Regions from separate parts of the Pseudomonas sp. NPDC087697 genome, predicted to be linked through region 2. Evidence: predicted binding sites of a transcription regulator. Region 2 holds the regulator's gene; the other holds the start of a gene.

Region 1 (10,407 bases), on a different contig from region 2:
AGGCGGGGGAAGGGACAATCGATGAACCACCTTTCTCTCTAGGTGGCGCATTATATCTACACCACTCTCAGCGTCCAATACAAACGTTTGTTTGAATTTGCTCCAGGCCAGAGAAATCAAAGAAGCGCGGCTTATAACTGGCCATTTTGGCGTATTGACCGGAATAGGCGTTCCGGTCAAGATACGGGCGGTTTTGCGCTCGCCGTAGGCTGACTGTTGGTTTCAAGAGCACCTCTAAAAACAGGGCGAAGGCAGTACAAGGTGACGCGCAGCGCAGGTTTGGCGCGAAGTTTACACGCCGCGGCAAAGAATGACTCGTTAGTCACCACTGACGAACGGTCATCACTCCCGTGAGCAGGTCATCTGTCTGCCGTTAAAAGAGTAAGCGCCGACGTTTTTAGAGGTGCCCTTGTGCCCGATGAGCATCAACCGCCAGGTTCGCCTAGGCGACTTTCTTTTCACCGGAGAGTAACGAGGAATCCATGAAGGTTCTTGTAGCTGTCAAACGAGTGGTCGACTATAACGTCAAGGTTCGCGTCAAAGCGGACAACTCCGGCGTCGATCTCGCTAACGTCAAGATGTCGATGAACCCTTTCTGCGAAATCGCAGTGGAAGAAGCCGTACGCCTGAAAGAGAAAGGTGTTGCGACTGAAATCGTCGTCGTCTCCATCGGCCCGTCCACCGCTCAAGAGCAACTGCGCACCGCGCTGGCTCTGGGTGCCGACCGCGCCATCCTCGTCGAATCCGCCGAAGACCTGACTTCCCTGGCCGTTGCCAAGCTGCTCAAGGCTGTTGTCGACAAGGAACAGCCTTCGTTGGTGATCCTTGGCAAACAAGCCATCGACAGTGACAACAACCAGACTGGCCAGATGCTCGCTGCACTGAGCGGTTACGGTCAGGGCACCTTCGCCTCGAAAGTCGAAGTCACTGGCGACAAAGTTGCCGTGACCCGCGAAATCGACGGCGGCGCGCAGACGGTTTCCCTGAAACTGCCAGCCATCGTCACCACCGACCTGCGTTTGAACGAGCCGCGCTACGCGTCCCTGCCAAACATCATGAAAGCCAAGAAGAAGCCTCTCGAAGTGCTGACTCCGGACGCTTTGGGCGTTTCCACCGCCTCCACCAACAAGACCGTGAAAGTCGAAGCGCCTGCTGCACGCAGCGCGGGTATCAAGGTCAAGTCGGTGGCTGAACTGGTTGAGAAACTGAAAAACGAAGCGAAGGTAATCTAATCATGACTATCTTGGTAATCGCTGAACACGACAACAAAGTAGTGGCCCCGGCCACGCTGAACACCGTTGCCGCTGCCGCTAAAATCGGTGGTGATATCCACGTTCTGGTTGCAGGTCAGGGCGTTGGCGCTGTAGCTGAAGCTGCCGCGAAAATCGCTGGCGTAGCCAAAGTGCTGGTAGCCGACAACGCTGCTTACGCTCATCAGCTGCCAGAAAACGTTGCTCCTCTGGTAGCTGAATTGGGTGCTGGCTACAGCCACATCCTGGCTGCCGCGACTTCCAACGGCAAAAACATCCTGCCGCGCGTTGCCGCTCAGCTGGACGTTGACCAGATCTCCGAGATCATCTCGGTAGAAAGCGCTGACACCTTCAAGCGCCCAATCTACGCCGGTAACGCCATCGCTACCGTTCAGTCCAACGCTGCGGTCAAAGTCATCACCGTGCGTGCTACCGGTTTCGACCCGGTTGCTGCGCAAGGTGGTTCGGCTGCCGTTGAAGCGATCGCTGCTGCTCACGATGCTGGCACTTCCAGCTTCGTTGGCGAAGAGCTGGCCAAGTCCGATCGTCCGGAACTGACCGCTGCCAAAATCGTCGTTTCCGGCGGCCGCGGCATGCAGAACGGCGACAACTTCAAGCACCTGTACGCCTTGGCCGACAAGCTGGGCGCGGCTGTTGGCGCTTCCCGCGCCGCGGTCGATGCAGGTTTCGTACCGAACGACATGCAGGTCGGTCAGACCGGCAAGATCGTTGCACCACAGCTGTACATCGCCGTCGGTATCTCCGGCGCGATCCAGCACCTGGCCGGTATGAAAGACTCCAAAGTGATCGTTGCGATCAACAAGGACGAAGAAGCGCCGATCTTCCAGGTGGCCGATTACGGCCTGGTGGCGGACTTGTTCGAAGCCATCCCCGAGTTTGAGAAGCTGGTCTAATCCAGCGGCTTCACTTATAAAGAGCCCGGCCATTTGGCCGGGTTTTTTATTGTCTGCGATTTGAGTGTGGGAGAAATTCGCCATGGATTTGCGTCGCTGGAGCGGCTTGTGGCTGCTGCTGAGCCTGTCGGCTTTGCCCTTGCTCTCAATTGCCGCGGGCAAATGTGAGCGTCTGGTGGTGACCGGCAGCCCGGACGCGCCTCCGTATCTGTGGCAAGACCCGCAAGACCCGACGCACTTGATCGGTACCAGCGCCGACTTGTTGCAGCAGATGGCGGGGGAGTTGGGGGTCAAGGTTGAGTTGTTGTACGCCGGCAAGCGCTCCCAGGCGCTGGATGAAGTGCGCAGCGGGCGCATCGACATGCTGGCCGATGCGCCTCTGATGGAGAGTCAACTCGAGTCACTGGACTACATCCAGCCACCGCTGGTGGAAAACGACTATCTGGTCTGGACCCGCAAGGACTCGGTGTTGGTCTACAACGAGGCGCAGGACTTGCGCGGGCATGTTGGCGCAGTCTCGGAAAAGGCTCGTTTAACACAACCTTTCGAGACCTACGCACAAGAGCAATTGACCTTGATGAGTCTGCCGAACCTGACGCAGGTCTTTCAAAAGTTGCTACTGGGTGAAGCGGAATATGTACTCGCCGGGCGTTATGCCGGGATGGCCATGGCGCAGACATTGGGCATGGCCAGCGATGTAAAGGCGTATCCGCAACCGATCGACCAACCAGGGCTGTTCCTCGCCATTTCCCGCAACTCTGCCTGCAACGATCCATGGATACGCGGACAGTTGTCGAAAAAGATGACAGAATTGCCCGCGTCCGGCCTGACGGAGGCCGTGCTGCAGCGCAATCTGGAGCGCTGGAAAGCACACTTGCAGCAACCCGTCAGCACCCCAAAACAGTAGGGATTTTTAGTGACTCTTCGACCTCTTTTCGCTGCCCTGGCCGTTCTGGCTCTGGCGGGTTGTGCAGCCGATCCGGCGCCGAATGAACAATTGCGTTTGACCGAGCGGGCTCTGGAACAGGCCGCCGCTGTTGGGGCAACAACTGAAGATGTGCCTGAGCTGAAACTCGCTGAAGGCAAGTTCGTTCAGGCTCAGGCGGACATGACCCATCAATCATTCAAGGATGCGCGCGTGCAGGCCGAACAGGCGGAGCTGGACGCGCGTCTGGCCGAGGCCAAGGTTCTGACGTTGAAAAGTCAGGAGAAACTGAACGTGCTCAATACCCGCATCACTCGCCTGCGCAAGCAGCTGGGAGATGCCCAATGAACCTGAAAAACACAATCCTGGGTGGCTTGCTGCTGGTCGGTTGCGCGGGGCTTGCCGGCTGTGCAGGTCAACAGAGCGCGGCTGCTTTGCAACAAGCCGGTGCTGACTTTCAGAAGGTCAAGGAAGATTCGAATGTATTGCGCATCGCGCCCAAGGACGTGATTCGGGCCGGTGAATCCCTTGCCCGGGCTGATCGCCTGTCGACCTACTGGGGCAGCGGCGCGGATGTTCAGCATTACGCTTACCTGAGTCAGCGTTACAGCGAAATTGCCCGTCAACACACAGAGCAAGCGCTGAATGATGAGCGTGCGGTGAAGCTTGAGTTGGAGCGTCAGCGCCTGCAACTGGCATTGCGCGAGAACAAACTGCTCAGCGTGCAACAACAGGGTAAATGGCTCGAAGAACAAATCATCAACCTGGCCACGACCCAGACCGATCGCGGTCTGGTCATGACCTTGGGAGATGTATTGTTCGACACCGGTGAAGCCGAGCTGAAAAATTCGGCAAACCGCACCGTGCTGAAAATTGTCCAGTTCCTTCAGCTCAATCCCAAGCGTGTGGTGCGGATCGAAGGTTATACCGACAGCACAGGCGGCAAGCAGGACAACCTCCAACTGTCTCGCGACCGTGCCCAGTCAGTGGCGGACATGCTGATCGATCTGGGGATCGACGATAAACGCATTCAGGTCGAAGGCTACGGCGATGAATACCCGGTAGAGGCCAACGCTTCCGAGCGGGGGCGGGCGCAGAACCGCCGGGTCGAAATTGTGTTCTCCGATGCAAAAGGCCAGCTCGGCGCTGCCCGCTAAGGTCAGCGTTACTGGAAAACCCGGCCCCTCAGCGGTGCCGGGTTTTTTTTGCCTGCGAATTGGATCGCGCCATACCCATAAAAGCAGTACAGTTTTTGCTGTCACTGCACTGTACGGTCGACTATTGTGGCAACTGTCCCAGTACACTTCTAAACTGTTCCGGTATTGTTTCACACAAGAATAAAATGCCCGTGAAATCGAGTGCTGCGTCATGACCAATCTATTGCTCTATCAACGTATCGCTCAGCAATTGGCTGAGGATATCCGGCGTGGCGTCTATCAGCCTGGCGAGCGCGTGCCTTCAGTGCGCAAGATGAGCTCGCAGCTCAATGTCAGCCACGCGACAGTGCTTCAGGCGTATGCCAACCTCGAAGATCAAGGGCTGATTCGCGCGCGCCCGCAGTCGGGTTATTACGTCCACCAGACCCCGGCGCTGACCGCTCCGACGCCGGATATCGCGCGAGTCGAGCGTCCAGGTCTGGTCACGCGCAGCAGCATCATTCAGCAAGTGTTGGTCGAGTCGCGTCGTGAAGGGGTGTTCCCGCTAGGCGCGGCGGTGCCCAGCGTCGACTACCTGCCGGTCCGGGCGCTGCACCAGCAATTGGCCAAGGTCACGCGGTTTCACAGCCCGCGGGCGTTCAGTTACATGTTCAGCCCGGGCTTTGAGCCGCTGCGTCGTCAGGTGGCGATCCGCATGCGTGATGCCGGCGTAGTGGTCGACCCTTCAGAAGTAGTCATCACCCATGGTTGCGTCGATGCGCTGCAAATGTCGTTGCGCGTCCTGACGCGTCCCGGCGATCTGATCGCAGCGGAGTCGCCGACCTACTACGGCCTGTTGCAACTCGCCGACTTGCTGGGTCTCAAAGTCATCGAGATTCCCAGCGACCCGGCGACGGGCATGAGCCTGGAAGCCTTGCAGTTGGCCGCCAACCAGTGGTCGATCAAGGCGTTGGTTCTGACCACCCGACTGAGCAACCCGCTGGGTGGCACCATGCCGGAAGAGCGGCAGAAGCAGCTGCTGCGCCTGGCTTCGGACTTCGATATCCAGGTTGTCGAAGACGATATTTACGGCGAGTTGATGTTCGAGCAGGGCCGCACCAAATCGTTGAAAGCCTATGACCGACTGGATCGGGTCATCTATTGCTCAAGTTTCTCCAAGACTCTGTCACCCGGTGTGCGTATCGGCTGGATGATTGCTGGCAAGTACCAGCAGGAAATCCAGCGATTGCAGACCTTCAGTACTCATTCGGCGTGCAGCGTGACGCAGATGGGGATCGCGGCCTATCTGGAGAACGGCGGCTACGATCGACACTTGCGCTACATTCGTCAGGAATACCGCAAAAATCTCAGCGCTTTTCAGCTGGCGGTGCAGCAGTATTTCCCTGAGGGAACGCAGATGACCCGGCCCACGGGTGGCTTCATTCTGTGGGTCAGCCTGCCGGGGCGGGTCAATACGCAGGAACTGCATGTACGTGCGTTGCAGCAGGGCATCAGTATCGCGCCAGGGCTTATTTTCAGTAACACCGAGCAGTTCAATCACTGCATTCGCTTGAACTGCGGAACGCCGTGGAATCGTGAAGCCGAGCGGGCGCTGATGACACTCGGGATGCTGGCTACTCAGCTGTGTCAGGAGACCGCTGGCGGTTTTTGACGCGGACCAGAGGGCGGGTTGTTATGCGAGCTTGTCAGAGACCTTCCAACAAGCGAGCATATGGCCCTCTGCCGTTAACGCTGTAGTGTTTATGAAAGCGATTTTTCCTGCTGGTTTGATGTTGGCGTGCCTGTTGAGTGTCTTCATTCCGGGTAGCGCGATGGCTGCGGCCGTCCCGGATAAAGGGGGCGGTAGCTCGTCTGAGGCGAAGGCGAAGCCCGTTGCGCCGGCAAAAACACACACGCCAGCCAAGAAGGCCGAAGCGGCGAAGAAGTCGACGCCACAAAAAAAACGCCCACCTGTTGCCTCAAAATCAAAGTCCGCGAGTGAGGTGGTCAGAACCACGTACTTGCCACCAGCCAAGCTGGATTTGAGTCTGCCACCGGATATGGTCAAGCAGTTGCAACCTGTCGGGAGTGTCCCGATAGTCAAACACGCACCTTTGCTGCCGCCCATGTTTGGTGAAAAACCCAAAGATGACAGCCCGTTTCAGCTCAACGGCCGCCTGCTGAGCAATGAAATGCAGTTGCAAATGCGCAAAGAAGAACACCGAGAAGTAGAAGGCGCGGCACTTGAGTTCGAGTTCAAGCACTAAATCACTCGTAGATCTGTGACCCCTGAACCAGACGCTTTGTCGGAGACTGGTCAGTCACACGTATTTGACTGAAAAAACCGATGCCCGGCCAATTTCAAACGGCTGTTTTAGCGGGTACTCTAGTCCACGTTATTCAACACACTACCCGTCGCGAGGAGCGTGTCGTCATGAACTGCCGTGAAGGCTGTGGCGCCTGTTGCATTGCCCCTTCCATCAGCACAGCTATCCCCGGAATGCCTAACGGCAAAGCGGCGGGAGAACGTTGTGTGCAACTTTCTGTCGATAATCTGTGCAGTATTTTCGGAAAACCTGAACGTCCGGCGGTATGCGGCGCATTTCAGGCGGATATCGAGGTCTGCGGCAGCAGCCAGGAAGAAGCCATCAAGTTGCTAGGTTGGTGGGAGGAAATGACCGCAGCGTAGTGTGTTCAACGAACGGAACTTCAACAATAAGGAATAAGACTATGGGTTCGCTGCATCGTATCGCTGTATTGTGTGGTTTGACGGTTCTGCTGGCTACAACAGCCCAGGCTGAAGACTGGGTCACTGCCAAGGAAGAGGCTGGTATCAAGGTTTCCCTGAGTGAAGTCGCCGGGTCTCAATACAAGGCCTACCGCGGTGTGACCGTGATGAAGACCTCCGTAGCCAAGTTGCGCGCTCTTCAGGAAGATGTGGTCGGCGCGTGCGCCTGGATTCATGAGTGCAAATTGCAGAAGTTACTCAAGCACGAAGGCGATCAAAGCTGGACCTACACTCAGTTCAGCACCCCATGGCCGGTGACTGCGCGTGATTCGGTGCTGCACGTGACCACCGTTGAGGGTACCGATGGCAGCCTGACCCGTAAGCTTGAAGGTGTGCCGACCTACCTTCCTGAAGAAAAAGGCTTTGTGCGTGTCGCCCAGGTTCAAGGCTTCTGGAAATTTGTTCCAAAAGGCGCGGACCAGGTCGAAGTGACCTATCAGGTTCATACCGATCCAGGTGGCAGCGTGCCGTCCTGGCTGGCCAACAAGTTCGTTGTCGACGCGCCATTCAATACCTTGAAAGCACTGAAAGAACGCGCTGAGAAGTAATTCCGCGCTCTTTGGAAAGAGGCCGTCAACAGGCGGCCTTATTCATCTCAAACCAATGGGTTTCGCGGGAACGATTGCCCGGCGTTCGGGGTCGAGATGTTGTAAGCCCATCAATGGGCTTAATCGAGGAGGCACCGATGCAAAAGTGGGAAGTCACCTTCGTTGATCATCACGGCGTGCAGACCGTGGAGCAATTCGATTGCGAACAAAAACCCACGATGGAGCGGGCCGCGCAATTGATTCGTTCAAAACTCCTCCCTGTTCCGGCCGAGCTCGATCTCAATGATCTGGAGGGTCGAACCGATGATCCGACAGTCAAAAGTCTGAAAGATCAAAACAGCATTGAAATTCTCAGTATCACTCCAATTGCATAACCTCTTGATGCGACTCACAACCAGGTCTTGGCAGCAGCTCTGACTTGGGGCTACTCTGCAATCGAGATCAGCGAATGGATCGCTAAGGTCTGGTCTTGTCAGCTACATGCTTGTTTCCCGGCGGCAATCTGATTGCCGTATCACCCTCACCATTCGGTTGCGGGCGCAGGGAGTACGGAAAGTCTATCCATCAGTTTGAGGAGGACGTTTCATGAGCACAGCCTATCAAGAAGACATCAGCAGCAGCGTGCTGCGCCGCATGAAAGAGGGCGGTTTTGACTTTTCACGGTTCCATCCCATCGAGTTCTACGCCATTTTCCCGGATGAGGAGCGGGCACGCAGGGCGGCAGGGCATTTTCGCGGTGAATCCTTGAATGCGCAGGTCAGCGTGCGCGATGACGGTGCCTGGCATCTGGAGTTGAGCAAGGTGATGTACGCCACTTACGGCGGTATCGGCGACTTCGAGCAGGACTTTGAGGCGGTGGTCGAGCCTTTGGGTGGGATTATCGAGGGATGGGGCGTCAAGCAGGAGGTACGAGGGCTACTCGCATAACACTATGAACAGCGACAACACTCAGCAACGGCTGACCTCAGGGTTGGCCGTTTTCGTTCGTGGCGATTAAAAATCAAAAGACTGCTGTCGCACGCAGGCAGTGAAATCAACTCTGGCTATGCTGGTAATAGCCATGAGCATTGCTTCGCAATGAAGCGGGGGCGATCAGGTTGGGGCATTTGCCGCACAGAATTGGTGCGGTGTGCGTTGGGCGATTATCCAACTGATTGATAATAAAGCGTTTATGCCGCTGGCACGGGCCTTGCGAAGCCTAGGTGTCCGGGTGACAAGGAGTACGGCATGATCCGCACCTATTTTGATGAGATGTACGACGCCGGCGGCCTGGTCCGCCCGCATTATCGGGAGTTTGCCCGTTGGTTAGCTGAAACGCCTGACGAGCTTTTGGCACAACGGCGACGCGAGGCCGATCTGTTATTTCATCGCGCCGGGATAACCTTCACGCTCTATGGTGATGAGCAAGGGACAGAGCGCCTGATTCCCTTCGACACCATTCCCCGCAGCATCCCCGCCAGTGAATGGCGGATCGTCGAGCGCGGCTGTATTCAACGGGTCAAGGCACTGAACATGTTTCTTGCCGACCTGTATCACGAGCAGCGCATCATCAAGGCCGGCATTATCCCGGCCGAACAAGTGCTGGCTAACGAGCAGTACCAGTTGGCCATGCAAGGGCTGGATCTGCATCGCGATATCTATTCGCACATCTCTGGCGTCGATCTGGTGCGCGATGGCGACGGCACGTACTACGTGCTCGAAGACAATTTGCGTACACCCAGCGGCGTCAGCTACATGCTCGAAGACCGCAAGATGATGATGCGGTTGTTCCCCGAGTTGTTCGCCGCACAGCGTATCGCTCCCATCGATCATTATCCGAACCTGTTACTCGACACCCTGAAAAGCTCCAGTGCGCTGGACAACCCGAGTGTCGTGGTGCTGACCCCCGGGCGTTTCAACAGTGCGTTCTTCGAGCACGCGTTTCTGGCGCGCGAGATGGGCGTGGAGCTGGTGGAGGGCGCGGACTTGTTCGTACGCGATGACAAGGTGTTCATGCGTACCACCGACGGGCCGAAAGCCGTCGATGTGATCTACCGTCGCCTCGACGACGCCTTCCTCGACCCGTTGGCGTTCAACCCGGACTCGATGCTCGGCGTTCCAGGGCTGCTGTCGTCCTATCGCTCCGGCAATGTGGTGTTGGCGAATGCCATCGGCACCGGTGTCGCGGACGACAAATCGGTTTATCCGTTCGTGACCGACATGATTCGTTTCTACCTGGACGAAGAACCGATCCTGAAAAACGTGCCGACCTGGCAGTGTCGCAATCCGTCAGAACTTTCTCACGTGCTGGCGAACCTGCCTGAGCTGGTGGTCAAGGAAACCCAGGGTTCCGGTGGATACGGAATGCTGGTCGGACCCGCTGCCACTGCAGCGGAGATCGAATCGTTCCGCGCACGCATCAAGGCCAAACCCCACGCGTATATCGCACAACCAACGTTGTCCCTGTCGACGTGCCCGACGTTTGTCGAAAACGGCATCGCCCCGCGGCACATTGACTTGCGCCCGTTTGTCCTGTCTGGCCGCGAAACCCGGGTAGTGCCCGGTGGCCTCACCCGTGTAGCCCTGCGCGAAGGATCCCTGGTGGTCAATTCGTCCCAGGGTGGCGGAACCAAGGACACCTGGGTGGTCGAGGATTGAAGGAAGCCTGCCATGTTAAGTAGAACTGCCTCGGATTTGTATTGGATGTCGCGTTACCTGGAGCGGGCGGAAAACCTCGCACGGATGCTTGATATCAGTTATTCGCTGTCATTGATGCCGCAGGATGGCCGCGGTGACGGTCTGCACGAATTAGCGATGCCCTTGCTGATCACCGGCACGCTGGACGATTACCTGGAGCGCCATGGCGA
Region 2 (10,407 bases):
ATACTCGGCAACCGGCTGGTCCAGCCCGGATTGAGCACGCAGTTCCGGTTTCCAGTACGGGTTCGGCAAGCAACGCACGTCGAACACCAGGTCGGCATCGACCGGCATGCCCCGCTTGAAACCGAAGGACTCTACCAGAAACGCAGTGCCTGGCTCTGGCTGGTTCAAGAGACGCAATTTGATGGTATCGCGCAGCTGATACAGGTTCAGATTGGTGGTGTTGACCTTGAGGTCGGCCAGGTCGGCAATCGGCCCCAGCAGACTGGTCTCGTCATTGATGGCTTCGGCCAGCGAGCGGTTGGCGTTGCTCAGCGGGTGGCGGCGACGGGTTTCCGAAAAGCGCTTGAGCAGGGTTTCTTCGTCGGCGTCCAGATACAGCACATCACACTGGATGTGCCGGCTGCGGACTTCTTCCAACAGCTCCGGGAAGCGTGACAGATGGCTCGGCAGGTTACGCGCATCGATGGAGACGGCGACCAGAGGCTGCGCCAGTTCGGTGTGAATCAGTGCACGCTCGGCCAATTCCGGCAACAGGCCGGCCGGCAGGTTGTCGATGCAGTAGTAGCCGTTGTCCTCCAGCACATCGAGGGCGGTGCTTTTACCTGAGCCTGAGCGGCCGCTGACGATGATCAAGCGCATGGTTAGTGACCGTTCTGCTCGTCGAGGACAACCTGATACAAGGCTTCATTGCTGGTGGCGCTGCGCAGGCGATCGCGGACTTCTTTACGATCAAGCATGCTGGCGATCTGGCGGAGCAGCTCCAGGTGCGCATCGGTAGCGGCTTGCGGGACCAGCAAAACGAACAGCAGGTCGACCGGGGCACCGTCGATGGCATCGAAATCTATAGGGGCGTCCAGGTGCATCAAGGCACTGATGGGCGACTCGCAACCTTTGAGGCGGCAGTGGGGGATAGCGATGCCGTTGCCAAAACCGGTGGAACCGAGTTTTTCACGGGCAATCAGGCTCTCGAAGACATCTTGCATCTCCAGATCCGGCACTTCGCGGGCGATCAGGTTGGCAATTTGTTCAAGGGCGCGTTTTTTACTGCCGCCCGGCACGTTCACCAAAGAACGGCCGGGGGTCAGGATGTTTTCAAGTCGGATCATGGGTTGGGAGTATTAACGACCGGTTGCGCCTTGGAGCTGGCCCTGGGTCTTTTCCTTATGCTTTTTGAGTTGGCGATCCAGTTTGTCGGTCAGAGCGTCGATCGCGGCATACATGTCGTTATGCTCAGCGTTGGCAACTACTTCTCCACCGGGGATATGCAGCGTGGCTTCGATTTTCTGCAGCAGCTTCTCGACGGTCATCGTGACCTGCACGTTGGTGATCTTGTCGAAATGCCTTTCTAATCGTTCGAGTTTTTCGCCGATGTATTTGCGCAGGGGTTCGGTCACTTCCAGTTGGTGTCCACTGATATTGACTTGCATACAGCTTCTCCTTCGTTGCCAGTGCATAAGGCGGCAGGCTGGTTTACCTGCCACTAGGCTGTGTCCGAAAAGTTTTTCGAACACAACCTTGGAACGCTGTGGCGTAGCCCGCTACATCAACCGCTTGCGTTCGCTCGAAGGCGCGATCCCAAGGGACTCGCGGTACTTGGCGACGGTGCGGCGGGCCACCTGAATGCCTTGTGCCTCCAGTAAACCAGCGATCTTGCTGTCACTCAACGGCTTTTTCTGATTTTCCGCGGCAACCAGTTTTTTGATGATCGCGCGGATCGCTGTGGACGAGCATTCACCGCCTTCAGAGGTGCTGACGTGGCTGGAGAAAAAGTATTTCAGTTCATAAATACCGCGCGGGGTATGCATGAATTTTTGCGTGGTCACCCTTGAAATCGTCGACTCGTGCATGCCGACCGCTTCAGCGATGTCATGCAGGACCAACGGCTTCATGGCTTCATCGCCGTACTCAAGGAAGCCGCGCTGGTGCTCGACGATCTGGGTGGCGACTTTCATCAGGGTTTCGTTGCGGCTTTGCAGGCTCTTGATGAACCAGCGCGCTTCCTGCAACTGATTGCGCATGAAGGTGTTGTCGGCGCTGGTGTCGGCGCGACGGACGAAACCGGCGTATTGCGGGTTGACGCGCAAACGCGGAACCGACTCCTGGTTCAGCTCCACGAGCCAGCGTTCGTTGTCTTTGCGCACGATGACGTCGGGAACCACGTATTCGGCTTCGCTGGACTCGATTTGCGAGCCCGGACGCGGGTTGAGGCTCTGTACCAGTTCGATGACCTGGCGCAGTTCATCTTCCTTGAGCTTCATGCGGCGCATCAGCTGGCTGTAGTCGCGACTGCCCAGCAGGTCGATGTAGTCGATGACGAGGCGCTTGGCCTCGGCCAGCCAAGGGGTCTTGGCGGGCAGTTGACGCAGTTGCAGCAACAGGCATTCGCCGAGGTTGCGTGCGCCGATGCCGGCAGGCTCGAATTGCTGGATGCGATGCAGGACGGCTTCGATCTCGTCCAGTTCGATGTCCAGTTCCGGATCGAAGGCTTCGAGGATTTCCTCAAGCGTTTCGTCCAGGTAGCCCTGATTGTTGATGCAGTCGATCAGGGTTACGGCGATCAGCCGATCGGTGTCGGACATTGGCGCCAGGTTCAATTGCCAGAGCAGATGGCTCTGCAGGCTCTCGCCGGCGGAGGTGCGAGTGGTGAAGTCCCATTCGTCGTCATCGTTGCTCGGCAGGCTGCTGGCGCTGGTCTGGTAAACGTCTTCCCAGGCGGTGTCGACCGGCAGTTCGTTAGGGATGCGCTCGTTCCAGTCGCCTTCCTCGAGGTTATCCACCGTGGGGGCGGTTTCCTGGTAGGTGGGTTCCTGGATATCGGTGTTGGGTTTCTGCTCGATGTTGTCCGCCATCGGGTCGGCGTTATCGAAGTCGTCGCCTTCTTCCTGGCGTTCGAGCATTGGATTGGACTCCAATGCCTCCTGGATTTCCTGTTGCAGGTCCAGGGTCGACAATTGGAGCAGGCGGATGGCCTGTTGCAGCTGCGGTGTCATCGTCAGCTGCTGGCCCATTCTCAAGACTAGCGATGGTTTCATGGCAGGGGCTTAACACCTTAATTCGCCGGCGCACATGCGCCATCCACTACAGGGCGCGTGAGCGCCAAACATAAGCAAATTATATGCCTGAAACTGAAGTGTTTGCCTAGAGCGCTGTAACAATAAAAACGTATAGTTTTTATTGGGGCAAGCGCTCCGGCGACTGACCAGGCACCTCAGTGCTTACAGGCGGAATTCATGGCCCAGGTACACTTCCTTGACCAGGTCGTTGGCCAGGATGGTTTCAGCGTCGCCTTCGGCGATCAGTTGGCCATCGTTGACGATGTAAGCGGTTTCGCAGATGTCCAGGGTTTCGCGGACGTTGTGGTCCGTGATCAGCACGCCGATACCCTTGGCCTTGAGGTGATGAATGATCTGCTTGATGTCGCCCACCGAAATCGGGTCCACGCCGGCGAACGGTTCGTCGAGCAGGATAAATTTCGGCGCTGTGGCCAGGGCACGGGCGATTTCCACGCGGCGACGTTCGCCACCGGAAAGGCTCATGCCGAGGTTTTCGCGGATGTGGTTGATGTGGAATTCCTGCAGCAGGCTTTCCAGCTCCTTGCGACGACCGGCCTTGTCGAGCTCCTTGCGGGTCTCGAGGATGGCCATGATGTTGTCGGCGACCGAGAGTTTGCGGAAGATCGACGCTTCTTGCGGCAGATAGCCGATACCCGCTCGTGCACGACCGTGCATCGGCTGGTGGCTGACGTCCAGGTCGTCGATCAGTACGCGCCCCTGATCGGCCTGGACCAGGCCCACGATCATGTAGAAGCAGGTGGTCTTGCCGGCGCCGTTCGGGCCAAGCAGGCCGACGATCTGGCCGCTGTCGATCGACAGGCTGACGTCACGCACGACCTGGCGGCTCTTGTAGCTCTTGGCCAGATGCTGAGCTTTCAGAGTTGCCATTACTGGGCCTTCTGCTGGTCGGTTTTCTGCTTCGGCTGGATGACCATATCGACCCGTGGGCGCGGCGCAGTCACCGAGGCACCGGTGGCACGGCCTGCGTTAGCAACCTGCTTGACGGTGTCGTAGACGATTTTCTCGCCTTCGGTGGTGTTGCCTTCGTTGATCACTTTGGCGCGGTCAATCAGTACGATGCGGTTTTGCGCAGCATGGTACTGGATAGTCACCCCGTAGCCCTTGACCGGCTGCGGATCGCCAACCTTCTGCAACTGCTCGAAATACGCCAGGTTGCCCACCGAGGTCACGACATCGATTTCGCCGGCCTTGGTGCGGGTGATGGTCACGGTGTTGCCGGTGATTTTCATCGAGCCCTGGGTAATGATCACGTCACCTTTGTAGGTGGCGATGCCTTGTTTGTCATCCAGTTGAGCGTCGTCAGCCTGAATGCGAATAGGTTGCTGGCTATCGTTCGGCAGAGCCCAGGCGCTCACGCTTCCCAGTGCAGCGCCCAGACTGAGCAAAATAGGGAGAGTTTTAACGAGCCTCATACTGTCCTCTTACGTTCGATAGCAGGTGTATCCTGCTGTCTTTCAAATACGCTTTCATTCCGTTACCAGTCGATACACCACCAGCGCCGTCGATTCTAACGGCTTGCTGGGTCTGCGCATATTGCTGTTGCGGGAATACCGTCATACGACTGCTGGTAATAAGCATTGGGCGGTCCTTCTCGTCGGTACGTGCGATACGTACCGAGTCGATCAGCTCAACTTCAGTGCCACCCGAATTGACCTCGCCACGATCGCTCTGGACGTGCCAGGGGAACGCAGTGCCCCGATACATATTCAGGTCGGGCTTGGTCAGCAGGGTTATGTCGGTGGCTTTGAGATGCTCGACCTTGTCGGAGGTCAGGTCGTACTGCAATTTGCCATCGGGCTGGTACTGCACACTGTGGGCGTTGATGGCGTAATAGTCGATCTGGCTCTCGTCGACGTGCGCTACCGGCTTGTCGAGGAAGCGTTCCGGGCTGATGTTCCAGTAGCCAGCGGCCGCGAACAGTGCGGCTATGACCCCGAAAAACAGTATGTTGCGAATCTTTTTGCTCAGCATAGGTGGCTCACAGGTACGCGGCGTTAGCCGCTTCAAGGTTGCCCTGGGCGCGCAGGATCAGCTCACAGAACTCGCGAGCGGCACCTTCGCCGCCACGGGCCTGGGTGATGCCGTGAGCGTGCTCGCGGACGAAGCTGGCGGCGTTGGCCACTGCCATGCCCAGGCCCACGCGGCGAATCACCGGCAAATCCGGCAGGTCATCGCCCAGGTAGGCAACCTGCTCATAGCTTAGGCCCAGTTGCGCCAGAAGCTCGTCGAGTACCACCAGTTTGTCCTCGCGGCCCTGATACAGGTGAGGAATGCCGAGGTTTTTGGCCCGTCGTTCGACCACCGGGGTTTTGCGTCCGCTGATAATGGCGGTTGTCACGCCGGAGGCCATCAGCATCTTGATGCCCTGGCCGTCGAGGGTGTTGAACGTCTTGAATTCGCTGCCGTCCTCGAGGAAGTACAGGCGACCGTCAGTCAGCACTCCGTCAACGTCGAAAACCGCCAGCTTGATGTTTTTGCCGCGTTGCAGCAGGTCCGTGCTCATTACATTACTCCCGCACGCAGCAAATCGTGCATGTTCAAGGCGCCCACCGGACGGTCCTCGCTGTCGACCACCACCAGGGCGTTGATTTTGTGGTCTTCCATGATCTTCAGGGCTTCGGCGGCGAGCATCTCGGCGCGTGCAGTCTTGCCATGAGGGGTCATGACGTCGTCGATGGTGGCTTGATGAATATCGATGGTCCGGTCCAGCGTGCGGCGCAGGTCGCCGTCCGTGAAGATGCCGGCGAGTTTACCGTCAGCTTCCAGTATCACGGTCATGCCCAGGCCCTTGCGGGTCATTTCCATCAGCGCGTCTTTGAGCAGTGTACCGCGCACGACTTGCGGCAATTCCTGGCCCGCGTGCATGACGTTTTCGACCTTCAGCAACAAGCGACGACCCAGAGCGCCGCCAGGGTGTGAAAACGCGAAGTCTTCGGCTGTAAAACCGCGGGCCTCCAGCAAGGCAACGGCCAGTGCATCACCCATCACCAGCGCTGCGGTGGTAGAGGAGGTCGGCGCCAGGTTCAGTGGGCAGGCTTCGTGCTCGACATGAACATTGAGGTTCACTTCGGCAGCCTTGGCCAATGGCGAACCAGGGTTGCCGGTCAGACTGATCAGTTTGATGCCCAGACGCTTGATCAGCGGCAGCAGCGTGACAATTTCGTTGGTGGAGCCGGAGTTCGACAACGCGAGGATGATGTCGTCGCGGGTGATCATGCCCATATCGCCGTGACTGGCTTCGGCCGGGTGCACGAAGAAAGCCGTGGTGCCGGTGCTGGCAAGGGTGGCCGCAATCTTGTTGCCGATGTGCCCGGATTTGCCCATGCCGACCACTACCACGCGGCCCTTGCTGGCCAGAATCATCTCGCAAGCGCGTACGAAATCCGCGTCGATATGGGCCAGCAAGCCTTCTACGGCTTCAAGCTCGAGGCGGATGGTGCGTTGTGCTGATTGAATCAGGTCGCTGGATTGGCTCATGTCAGAAATCGTATAGCCTGATGAAAAGGCGGCGATTATAGCGGTAATGATCAAATCCCTCACGTTAGTTCGTCGTGCTTTATTCAGGCGACTCCCCCAAATGCTGAAACTTGCGTCTTTTTGCCTGTCTTGATGCTGAACACCGCAGGCTTCGGCCTTGGGCGCTTTGCATTAGCAGTGATATAGTTCGTCGCCAGTTCGGCCTGCCCAGGATGTCATGTGCTCTCGGCAGGGAGCGCGGCGTCCGAGTGAGAGGCTTGCATCGCAAGGAGTTTAGATGAGTGCCGATAACGCCTACGCGGTCGAGCTGAAGGGAGTGTCCTTCAAGCGCGGCGCGCGCAGCATTTTCAATAATGTCGATATTCGCATTCCGCGCGGTAAGGTCACCGGTATCATGGGACCTTCCGGCTGCGGAAAAACCACACTGCTGCGCCTGATGGGCGCGCAGTTGCGCCCTTCAAGTGGCGAAGTGTGGGTCAACGGTCAAAATTTGCCCAAGCTGTCGCGCAGCGATCTGTTTGATGCGCGCAAGCATATGGGCGTGCTGTTTCAGAGCGGCGCACTGTTCACAGACCTCGATGTTTTCGAAAACATAGCCTTTCCACTGCGTGTTCACACCCAGCTTCCGGATGAAATGATCCGTGACATCGTTTTGCTCAAGTTGCAGGCGGTGGGGTTGCGCGGTGCGATCGACCTGATGCCCGATGAGCTGTCCGGTGGCATGAAGCGTCGTGTCGCGCTGGCGCGGGCCATTGCCCTTGATCCGCAGATTCTGATGTACGACGAGCCTTTTGTCGGTCAGGACCCAATCGCCATGGGCGTACTGGTGCGTCTGATCCGTCTGCTCAACGACGCCTTGGGCATCACCAGCATCGTGGTTTCCCATGACCTGGCCGAAACCGCGAGCATTGCCGATTACCTGTATGTCGTGGGCGATGGGCAGGTGTTGGGGCAGGGGACTCCCGATGAGCTGATGGACTCCGATAATCCGCGGATTCACCAATTCATGAAAGGTGATCCAGACGGGCCGGTACCGTTCCACTTTCCAGCGACGGATTACCGCGCAGATCTTCTGGGGAAGCGCTGATGCGCAAGATTTCACTTATAGAGAGAGTTCGTCGATTCGGTCAGGCCGGCATCGACAGCGTTGCGGTGCTCGGTCGTTCATCGCTGTTCCTGTTTCACGCCCTGCTGGGGCGTGGTGGCATCAGCGGCGCTTTTGGCTTGCTGGTCAAGCAACTGCACTCGGTCGGCGTGATGTCCCTGGTGATCATCGTGGTCTCCGGGATATTCATCGGGATGGTGCTGGCGCTGCAAGGCTTCAACATTTTGTCCAGTTACGGTTCGGAGCAGGCGGTCGGGCAGATGGTTGCACTGACGCTGTTGCGTGAACTGGGGCCGGTGGTGACCGCGTTGCTGTTCGCCGGGCGTGCCGGTTCTGCGTTGACCGCTGAAATCGGTAACATGAAATCCACCGAGCAGTTGTCCAGTCTGGAAATGATTGGCGTCGACCCGCTCAAGTACATCATTGCCCCCCGGCTGTGGGCCGGCTTCATTTCCCTGCCGCTGCTGGCGATGATTTTCAGCGTGGTCGGGATCTGGGGCGGCTCCTGGGTGGCCGTCGACTGGTTGGGTGTGTATGAAGGTTCCTACTGGTCGAACATGCAAAACAGCGTGACGTTCGATGGTGACGTGTTCAATGGCATTATTAAAAGCATCGTCTTTGCCTTTGTCGTGACCTGGATCGCCGTATTCCAAGGCTATGACTGCGAACCCACTTCAGAAGGGATCAGTCGTGCCACCACCAAGACCGTGGTGTATGCCTCATTGGCCATTCTCGGCCTGGACTTTATTTTGACTGCCTTGATGTTTGGAGATTTCTGATGCAAAACCGCACCCTGGAAATCGGTGTCGGCCTTTTCTTGCTGGCTGGCATCCTGGCTTTAGTGTTGCTTGCCCTGCGGGTCAGTGGACTGTCCCCTGTTTCGAGCACCGATAGCTATAAACTTTATGCGTATTTCGACAATATCGCCGGTTTGACGGTCAGATCAAAAGTGACCATGGCCGGTGTGACTATCGGCAAGGTCACGGCTATCGATCTGGATCGCGACAGTTTCACCGGTCGGGTGACGCTGCAGTTGGAAAAGCGCGTAGATAATCTGCCGACGGACTCCACTGCATCTATCCTCACTGCTGGCCTGTTGGGCGAGAAGTACGTCGGTATCAGCGTGGGCGGGGAACAGACTCTGCTCAAGGATGGCGGGACCATCCATGACACGCAGTCGTCGCTGGTGCTCGAAGACCTGATCGGTAAATTCCTGCTCAATACCGTTAGCAAAGACGCTAAATAAGGAGTTTTTTCATGATCTCTACCTTGCGACGTGGCCTGTTGGTTTTACTGGCGGTCTTGCCATTTATGGGTAATGCCGTGGCTGCGCAGTCCGCGCACGATATCGTGCAGGACACCACCAATCGGCTGCTCGCCGACCTGACGGCCAATAAAGCGAAGTACAAGCAGGATCCGAATGGCTTTTACGATGCCTTGAACACCATCGTTGGGCCCGTGGTGGATGCCGAGGGCATCTCCAAGAGCATCATGACGGTCAAGTACTCGGGCAAAGCCACACCGGCGCAAATGAAAACCTTTGAAGATAACTTCAAGCGCGGCCTGTTCCAGTTCTATGGCAATGCCTTGCTCGAGTACAACAACCAGGGCATCGTCGTCGATCCTGCCAAGAACGAGTCGGGAGACCGTACAAGCGTTGGCATGACTGTCAAGGGCAGCAACGGCGCGATTTACCCGGTGCAGTACACCCTCGAGAAGATCAATGGCGAGTGGAAACTGCGTAACGTGATCATTAACGGCATCAACATTGGCAAGATATTCCGCGACCAGTTCGCCGACGCGATGCAGCGCAATCGCAATGACCTGGACAAGACCATCAATGGTTGGGCCGGTGAAGTCGCCAAAGCCAAGGAAAAGACCGAAGCGGAAACGACTCAGAAGAAGACTGTTCAATGAGTGAGTCGGCTGTCCGCATGGGCGAGGCCGGTGAGCTGATGCTCAGTGGTGTACTCGATTACCGTACCGGGCCGGGCCTGCGCAAGCAGGGCCAGGCGTTGATCAAGTCGAGCACGGCGCCAGCATTGGTGCTTGATTGTTCGGGTGTGCAAAAGTCCAGTAGTGTCGGTTTGTCGTTGTTGCTGTGCTTTATGCGTGACGCGCAAGCGGCGGGCAAGGCGCTGAGCATCCGTTCGCTGCCCGACGACATGCGCGAAATCGCTCAGGTCAGCGAAATAACCGAGCTATTGGCGCATCCATAACTACCATCTATAAAGAAGCCCCCGTCAGAGTCCTGCTATGCGGGGTTCGCAGGCGCGGGGCTTTTTTGTATGATGTCCGACCCGCGCGCACAGGGCGCCGATTGAGGTTGAGCATGCAGGCCTACGAAGTTAAGAGCTTCCTTGAAGAAAAGCTGTCCGAGACTCTTTTACCGGTACAGGTAGAAGTTGAGGGCGAAGGCTGCAACTTTCAGCTGAACGTGATTAGCGATGAACTGGCGGCATTGAGCCCGGTCAAGCGTCAGCAGCAGATCTATGCCCATTTGAACCCATGGATCACCGATGGCAGCATCCATGCGGTCACTATGAAATTTTTCAGCAGCGCGGCCTGGGCCGAGCGCACCTGAGCCCAAGGGCGTCGAGATTCTTATGGATAAATTGATTATTACCGGCGGCGTTCGTCTTGATGGCGAAATTCGCATCTCCGGGGCAAAGAACTCTGCCCTGCCGATTCTGGCTGCAACGCTGCTGTGCGATGGCCCAGTAACGGTCGCCAACCTGCCGCACCTGCACG

What was found. Region 2 encodes sigma-54, which starts transcription at its own class of promoters, with help from an activator protein. Its sites were predicted from a motif close to ANTGGCATNNANNTTGCTNT; they were not measured.
Region 1: a site for sigma-54 is predicted at 8,616-8,635, ahead of ACIPIN_RS22655 (circularly permuted type 2 ATP-grasp protein). Genes of this name have one in related genera too.

What each region holds. Positions count from the first base shown of each region.
Region 1 is NZ_JBIUVW010000040.1:22,333-32,739, forward strand. It holds gene ACIPIN_RS22600 (electron transfer flavoprotein subunit beta/FixA family protein) at 483-1,232, shown strand; gene ACIPIN_RS22605 (electron transfer flavoprotein subunit alpha/FixB family protein) at 1,235-2,164, shown strand; gene ACIPIN_RS22610 (substrate-binding periplasmic protein) at 2,247-3,071, shown strand; gene ACIPIN_RS22615 (DUF4398 domain-containing protein) at 3,081-3,437, shown strand; gene ACIPIN_RS22620 (OmpA family protein) at 3,434-4,246, shown strand; gene ACIPIN_RS22625 (PLP-dependent aminotransferase family protein) at 4,458-5,897, shown strand; gene ACIPIN_RS22630 (translation initiation factor 2) at 5,989-6,492, shown strand; gene ACIPIN_RS22635 (YkgJ family cysteine cluster protein) at 6,660-6,914, shown strand; gene ACIPIN_RS22640 (START domain-containing protein) at 6,956-7,561, shown strand; gene ACIPIN_RS22645 (hypothetical protein) at 7,699-7,935, shown strand; gene ACIPIN_RS22650 (ribonuclease E inhibitor RraB) at 8,147-8,488, shown strand; gene ACIPIN_RS22655 (circularly permuted type 2 ATP-grasp protein) at 8,789-10,198, shown strand; gene ACIPIN_RS22660 (alpha-E domain-containing protein) at 10,211-10,407, shown strand, end outside.
Region 2 is NZ_JBIUVW010000011.1:122,657-133,063, reverse strand. It holds gene rapZ (RNase adapter RapZ) at 1-639, opposite strand, end outside; gene ptsN (PTS IIA-like nitrogen regulatory protein PtsN) at 642-1,106, opposite strand; gene hpf (ribosome hibernation-promoting factor, HPF/YfiA family) at 1,119-1,427, opposite strand; gene ACIPIN_RS11205 (RNA polymerase factor sigma-54) at 1,539-3,032, opposite strand; gene lptB (LPS export ABC transporter ATP-binding protein) at 3,216-3,941, opposite strand; gene lptA (lipopolysaccharide transport periplasmic protein LptA) at 3,941-4,486, opposite strand; gene lptC (LPS export ABC transporter periplasmic protein LptC) at 4,473-5,045, opposite strand; gene ACIPIN_RS11185 (KdsC family phosphatase) at 5,053-5,577, opposite strand; gene ACIPIN_RS11180 (KpsF/GutQ family sugar-phosphate isomerase) at 5,577-6,551, opposite strand; gene ACIPIN_RS11175 (ATP-binding cassette domain-containing protein) at 6,829-7,638, shown strand; gene mlaE (lipid asymmetry maintenance ABC transporter permease subunit MlaE) at 7,638-8,435, shown strand; gene mlaD (outer membrane lipid asymmetry maintenance protein MlaD) at 8,435-8,902, shown strand; gene ACIPIN_RS11160 (phospholipid-binding protein MlaC) at 8,914-9,573, shown strand; gene ACIPIN_RS11155 (lipid asymmetry maintenance protein MlaB) at 9,570-9,875, shown strand; gene ACIPIN_RS11150 (BolA family protein) at 9,989-10,240, shown strand; gene murA (UDP-N-acetylglucosamine 1-carboxyvinyltransferase) at 10,263-10,407, shown strand, end outside.